2 regions of the Flavimarina sp. Hel_I_48 genome follow, and region 1 is predicted to be linked to the other one. Evidence: riboswitches for the same ligand, from Rfam matches in the RefSeq annotation. Region 1 holds a riboswitch; the other holds the start of a gene.
What was found. A riboswitch is a leader RNA that binds a small molecule or an ion and turns the genes downstream of it on or off. The one in region 1 is predicted to bind cobalamin.
Positions count from the first base shown of each region.

Region 2: another riboswitch for cobalamin. It lies ahead of metE (5-methyltetrahydropteroyltriglutamate--homocysteine S-methyltransferase); the one in region 1 lies ahead of P162_RS03195 (TonB-dependent receptor plug domain-containing protein).

Region 1 covers NZ_JPOL01000002.1:697,021-700,747, reverse strand. Annotated here, with positions in the region: gene P162_RS03210 (ABC transporter substrate-binding protein) at 1-877, opposite strand, end outside; gene P162_RS03205 (DUF2188 domain-containing protein) at 999-1,268, shown strand; gene P162_RS03200 (hypothetical protein) at 1,274-1,888, shown strand; cobalamin riboswitch at 2,274-2,518, shown strand; gene P162_RS03195 (TonB-dependent receptor plug domain-containing protein) at 2,548-3,727, shown strand, end outside.
Region 2 covers NZ_JPOL01000002.1:2,925,741-2,929,467, reverse strand. Annotated here, with positions in the region: gene P162_RS12825 (YeeE/YedE family protein) at 1-358, shown strand, start outside; gene P162_RS12820 (DUF6691 family protein) at 359-772, shown strand; cobalamin riboswitch at 924-1,108, shown strand; gene metE (5-methyltetrahydropteroyltriglutamate--homocysteine S-methyltransferase) at 1,273-3,597, shown strand; gene P162_RS12810 (cysteine-rich CWC family protein) at 3,601-3,727, shown strand, end outside.

The DNA.
Region 1 (3,727 bases):
CCTCTTCCAGGCTTAAGGAAAGGCTGCCCGTGCCCGTTGTCTTCTTATATAAATAATCACCGTGCGCATCTTCAATAAGTTTTGCCGCCCAGCTATCACCTTTTGGCATATACCAGACATCTTTGAACATGGCGCCGCTTAAAACCGTGGGGCTTTCTTTTGAATTGGCGACTTTTTCTTTGATTTGAGAATAGTTTGCTACGATGGAACTGAATATGGAATCACCCATTTCCTGTTTGTCATAGAAAGCGGCGAAAAACTTTATCCATTCTGCTTTTCCCAGCGGATCATGTTCTACCCAGTCCCCATTGTAAACTACAGGAATACCCGCTCGGGTTAGGGAAGCAAGCGCTTTATTCTCTCCTTCCACACCAAAACTCACCACCACATCAGGATCGAGATTGATCGTGGTTTCTGTATTGATTGATTCGTTTTGTCCCAGTTCCTTAATTTTACCGGCATCGATTAATTTTCTGGTTTTTTCCGAAGAAATATAATCCAGATTGGGAAAGCCTTTTAAGGTATTTTCCACGCCCAGCATTTCCAGCGACGGGATGTGCGTGGTTGAGGTCACGACCATATTTTTAACAGGGATGTGGATCACTGCATCCGCATTGAGGGAATCTGGCACGTTGTTTTTGTCTTTGGCTAAAGCATAGCGGTATGTTTTATCGCTATCGGGAAAAGCTTCGGTCACGGTAATGATGGAAAAATCAGGATAGTGGGTGATCTCAAAACCAGTTGCATAGTTTATTTCCACTTCGTTTCCGCCAGGAACTTTGACCGAATTTTTTGGTTCCTGTTTACAAGAAATGATCAAAAAACCCAATAAAATGGGGTAAAAACACGCAAAATTAAGTCGGAATTGGTTCTTCATGCTTCAAAAGTAAGGTTATTTGGTTGAAAATGGTCGAGGCTTATATATCGTTCGTATTACAATCTGTAAATATCATATTGAGTTAAAATCTTTATCGTATATTGATATAATATTTTTTATTATGAAAAGGAAGACATTTTATACTAAAGAACTAGGTAAAAAAGTAGCAGAAGGAGCAAAAATTGTAGATCCTCATAGATATCATATCATACGTAGCGACGGTCATAAATGGGCCGTAGTGGCTGATGGAAAAACCCGGGCTTTACGTGTATTTCCTGATCAAAAACAAGCAAAATTTTATGCAGAACAAACTGCCACAAAATCAAATGGTAAAGTTATTGTTCATAAAAGTACAGGTGAAGTAGAAGAAGTGGTATCCTTTGAAGACTAACTTTTATGGGTTTTGAAAAAAATGTTTTTATAAATTGTCCTTTTGATAATGATTATCGTATTCTAATCAAACCCTTGATTTTTACATTACTTTACTTAGATTTCAATCCAAAATTATCACAAACATTTTCATCTGCTACAATTAGAATCAATGGGATTAAAGATTTAATTAGGGATTGCAAATATGGCATTCATGACCTTTCTCGAAGCAAACCTCTTAGTAAAGGAGATCTTCCAAGATTTAATATGCCCTATGAACTTGGGTTAGATATAGGGGCAATGGAATATGGGAGCAATGAATTAAAGAATAAGAAAATTCTCATATTGGAAACGGAGAAATATTATTATCAAAAAGTACTCTCCGATATAGCAGGTCAAGATATTGAAAATCATAATGATGAGCCTTATGTATTGATCACAAAGGTGCGGAATTGGCTTTCAGCAAATTTGGAACAAACCCAAATTGAAGGGCAGCGTGTAATTTGGAATTCTTACAACCAGTTTATTGAAGATTTAACTACGCAATTGATCAATAGCTATACAAATCAAGAAATAGAAGAAATTCCAATAGCCGATTTTATAAAATTCGCAAAAGACTGGATTTATGAATTGAAATTATAAGAAATTCTATTATGAAAATAGATAAAATAATCGAAATTTCTGATGCAAATACGAAATAACTTATTGGTTTCTGTGGAGAGGAATTTCCGTGTGTAAATCATATACTATCCGAGAAATACGGGCCTAGAGCGCGTGAAAGTAATTTTAACCAATTTGAGGATGAAAAGTTTTACTAAAACTATTGAATTCAAATAAAATAATGAACAATGGATAGATGTTATTGTTCAGGTATTGTCTGTCGATTCGGAAACTATAAATAAGGACATGCTAAGTACTGCATTAAAGTTGCAACTAAATAAATTGATTGAGGCATAAAATTTTTTTATTTCAATATAAGTATAATTGCTTTCATAGCAAACTACTCAGAAACCAATTTTTTGAAGTACTTTCGCGCCTGAATTTTGGTGAGGAAGGTTTTTAAATTACCCGCCTCTTAAAAGGGAAGAAAGAGAATTTTGAATTTAAAACTTTAAATTCAAAATAAATAAGAAGCTTTCGCTGTTCCCGCAACTGTATGCTTTGTCCCGTAATTGGGGCGGTATGGATTGTTCTTAAAACCACTGTTTTTTAAACGGGAAGGTTGATCCATATACGCGAGCCAGGAGACCTGCCAGGGTTCATAACTGTCTAAAACCTCCGGGATAGGGGTCTGAGCGCTTATGAAACATACCTTTCAACTTCTTATTATTTGTCTTTTGGCGAGCTTTTCGGGCTTCGCGCAGCAACCTGTCCCCTTAGATGAGGTGTTACTCTACGGTGATAAAAACCTCAAAAAGTACAGCAGTACCCAGCCGGTAGTCAGACTTACAGATAGCGTTATCAAGCGCAGCGGTTCCAGCCTTACTGATTTACTGAATACCAATTCTTCTATTTATTTCAAGGAAAATGGTGCGGGAATGGTTTCTTCGCCTTCCTTCCGGGGTACCACCGCGCAGCAAACCGCCGTGATATGGAATGGTATAAACATCAACTCCCAACTCAATGGGCAAACCGATTTTAACACGATCAATCCACTGGTTTTTGATGCGGTGAGCGTGCGCAGCGGTGGCGGTAGCGTGCTTTACGGCAGCAGTGCGATAGGCGGCACCGTTCATCTGGATAATTCCCTGGCTTTCAATTTGGATTTTAATACTGAATTTCGGGTAAATTATGGCAGTTTTGATGCCTATGGAGTGAATTTTCAAACAAAATATTCCACCGAAAATGTAAGTACGGCAATTACCGTAAACAGGACCGGTTCTGATAATGATTTTGAATTTCCCGATAGTAATGGCCAGAATTTTAATGGCCAGTTTTACAACAACAGCTTAAATGCTTCGGTTGCTTTTAAACTGGATACGGAAAATACTGTCAGATTGTATCACTATATATTTGATGGAAGGCGCAATTTTTCATTGATTATCCCAACGGAAATCAGGACTAAATATGAGAATACAGATACCCGAAGCCTGGTAGAATGGGAACAAAAACATAAGCGTTTTACAAGCCTCGCCAAAGTGGCCTTTCTTACCGAAGACTATAAATACTTTGCTAATATCTATAAGCAAAGTTACTCTGGCGGAAGCGTGAATACCCTAATTGGTAAGTTGGACCTGGGTTATGATCTGGGTTCGCAGGCGCAGGTCAATGCTATTTTAAGTTACAACAGCAACAAAGGTGAAGGCAGTAGCATCCCTGAAGAACGCCGAAATATTGCCGCCGCCAGTCTGCTTTTTAAACAAAAACTGGGATCCCTCTTTGTTTATGAACTTTCTGGGCGAAAAGAAGCGACTTCCGTTTATGATAGTCCGTTTTTATATTCCGCTGGAGCGCGGTATGAGTTTTCAGAATTTTACGCGC
Region 2 (3,727 bases), 2.2 Mb from region 1:
GGGATCTGTTTTGGGTGGTTTTTTCGCTTCTCAGTTCCTTTCTGATAACACTGTACAAATCAATCCGGAAGTTGCCAACCAACTTTCCCAGGAATACAATATTCACAGTGCGGGAAGTTCCTACCTGCCCACCGAACTTTTTGCAGTGGAAAATTTAAGCGATCCCTTCGTGCTTGCACTCTTGATCCTAGGCGGATTTATGGTAGGTTTTGGTGCCCGTTATGCCGGTGGCTGCACATCCGGCCATGCCATCTCTGGCCTTAGCAACTTGCAATTACCGTCACTTATAGCCGTAATTGGTTTTTTTGTGGGTGGGCTTTTTATGGTTCACATACTTTTCCCTTTAATCTTTAGCTAAATGAAATACGCAACTTACCTTCTAATTGGTACTTTTTTCGGAATAGTAATGTATAAATCTGAGGCTGCTTCCTGGTTTAGGATTTATGAAATGTTTCAGTTTGGTTCTTTCCATATGTACGGTATTATTGGTTCTGCACTTGCTATTGGTATCGTGGGAGTACAAATCATTAAGCGCAAAAACCTCAAAGCCATAAATAGGCAGGAAATGCAGTTAACGCCTAAAAAAACAAGCTTTTTCAGATATGCGATCGGCGGACTGATTTTCGGTATGGGTTGGGCGCTTGCGGGCGCATGTCCCGGGCCTATGTATGTTCTTGCCGGCGCGGGATATTTTTCCATACTCATAGTAATAGCTGGCGCATTGCTGGGCACTTTTGTATATGGCATTTTAAGAGAAAAGTTGCCACATTGACCACCCTAGGATGGTTTTAAACTCAAAAATGCAGCAATATGGTCTTTTTACCCTAAAATACATAGCACTATTGAAGTATAATAACCCGCTCGTTGCCCATTAATACTTTCTAAAGAGGTACATTTACCACAATAATAAAAGTTCTTACATTATTTCATCAACCGAAAAAGGTTACACTTAACGTGCATTAATAGGGAACCTGGTGCAAATCCAGGACTGTCGCGCAACTGTAAGTAACACTACAGGTTTTATCCACGTGATCCACTGTCTGTAAAGATGGGAAGGACGATAAAACCGTTACAAGTCAGGAGACCTGCCTTTTTCGCAATGACATTGCTTTCGCGATCTGAAGCTTTTCGTCTGGTTTGTTACGCTTTAAAGGGGGTTATGGCACTCCCCAATCTTGCGTGTACCTACCTTACAAAATATCACTTCACGATTTGCAAAGCAGAAATTCTGCAAAACTTTTAAACATTGTTTAATCTTTAAAAGTAAGTAAAATGCAAACGCACATTCTTGGCTATCCGCGAATAGGTAGCCACAGGGAACTCAAAAAAGCCTGCGAACAGTACTGGGCTGGCAAAATCTCTAAAAATGACCTGCTGAAGGCTGCCCACGAGGTAAAAAAACACAACTGGCAACTTCAAAAAGATGCAGGGATTGACCTCATCCCCTCTAACGATTTCTCGTTTTATGATCACGTCCTGGATATGGCGCTGACCGTGAATGCCATCCCAAAGCGCTATCATGAAGTACTCTTTGAAAAAGGAAATACAGAACTGGACCTCTACTTTGCCATGGCGCGCGGGTATCAAAAAGATACGCTGGATATTACCGCTATGGAAATGACAAAGTGGTTTGATACCAACTACCATTACATCGTTCCAGAATTTTATCCCAATCAGGAATTCAAATTATTCTCAACCAAGATCGTGGATGAATTTAAAGAAGCAAAACACCTTGGTATTAGCACAAAACCAGTGCTTGTGGGACCTGTTTCCTTTTTATTGCTAGGCAAGGAAAAAGCCAGTGGTTTCCATAGGGTAGCACTTCTTGAAAAACTGCTTCCGGTGTATCTGGATATCCTTGGCCAACTGGAAGAACTGGGTGCCACCTGGGTACAGTTTGATGAGCCTTTTCTGGCCCTTGACCTCAGCGCAGCCGAAAAAATGGCCTTAAATAATACGTATTCAACGATTAAAAAACATTTTCCGAAGTTAAAAATACTGGTAGCAACCTATTTTGAAGGTCTAAAAGACAACCTCAAACTGGCCTTAAAACTTCCTATTTGCGCCCTGCACATTGACCTGGTGCACAATCCCGAGCAACTTACGGAGGTACTGGAGCATGCGCCGGAAGAACTTAGCATTTCGCTGGGGCTCGTAGATGGACGCAATATCTGGAAGAACGACCTCGAGTCATCCCTTGCCATTATAAAAAAGGCTGAAAAAATAGTAGGTCCTGACCGTATTCTTATCGCGCCCAGCTGTTCGCTGTTGCACGTGCCCTGCGACCTCGATTTAGAAAACGATGTTAAATCACTTGCTGCGGAAGTAAAAGGCTGGTTGGCCTTCGCCAAACAAAAAGTAAGAGAAGTAACCGCACTTCAGGACCTTACAAATGAAACTTTGCAAGCAACAACTATTGCATTGCTTGAAGATTCAAAAACGGCCACCGCAAGCCGAAAAACAGCTAAAACCATACACAATTCAAAAGTAAAAGAACGCGCCAAAGCGATCGCTACATCACATACCCAGCGCAAAAATGCCTTTGAAATACGCAAAGATATACAGCGCAAAAATCTGGGACTGCCCGCCTATCCTACCACAACAATAGGTTCTTTTCCCCAGACCAAAGAAGTGAGGGCCTGGCGCGCCCAGTTCAAAAAAGGCGATCTTAGCATCACCGAATATGAGCGCCTGCTCCAGACAGAAACCGAAAAAACGATTCGCTGGCAGGAAGAAATCGACCTTGATGTGCTGGTACATGGCGAATTTGAGCGCAACGACATGGTTGAATATTTTGGGGAGCGCCTCAATGGTTTTGCTTTTACAAAATTTGGCTGGGTACAAAGCTATGGTAGCCGCTGTGTTAAACCGCCCATAATTTATGGCGACATAGAGCGTCCAGAAGCAATGACCGTGGCCTGGAGCACCTATGCGCAAAGTCTTACCCATAAAGTGGTAAAAGGAATGCTCACGGGACCAGTTACTATTTTACAATGGAGTTTTGTACGTAACGATCAGCCGCGTGCGGTGACGTGCAAGCAGATTGCCCTTGCCATTCGCGATGAAGTGACAGACCTGGAAAAAGCAGGCATCAAAATTATTCAAATAGATGAACCGGCATTGCGCGAAGGCCTGCCCCTTCGCAAAGCAGACTGGGAACATTATCTGGAATGGGCGATCAGCGCCTTCCGTATTTCTGCTTCTGGGGTGAATGATGCAACCCAGATTCATACTCACATGTGCTATTCAGAATTTAACGATATCATACAGCATATTGCAGCCATGGACGCGGATGTGATCACCATAGAATGCTCACGCTCCCAGATGGAATTGCTGGATGCCTTTGCAAAGTTTAATTATCCCAATGAAATTGGTCCCGGCGTCTATGATATACATTCGCCCCGGGTTCCCAATAAAAAGGAAATGGTAGCACTCCTGGAAAAGGCCAAAGCGGTTATCCCGGAAGACCAACTGTGGATAAACCCAGATTGCGGACTCAAAACACGCCACTGGGAAGAGACCAAAGCTGCCCTTACCGAAATGGTTTCCGCAGCCAAGAACATGAGGGCCGCGCTTTCTAAAAAAGCCGTAATCTAGCCAATGGCCAGTCATGAAGAAAAATATTGCCCACGTTGCAAAGCTCGTTTTGAGTGCAAGGTGGGCTCTATTATTTTGTGCCAGTGCAGTGCCGTAAAGCTCACTTTTGCCCAGCGCGAATACTTGAATA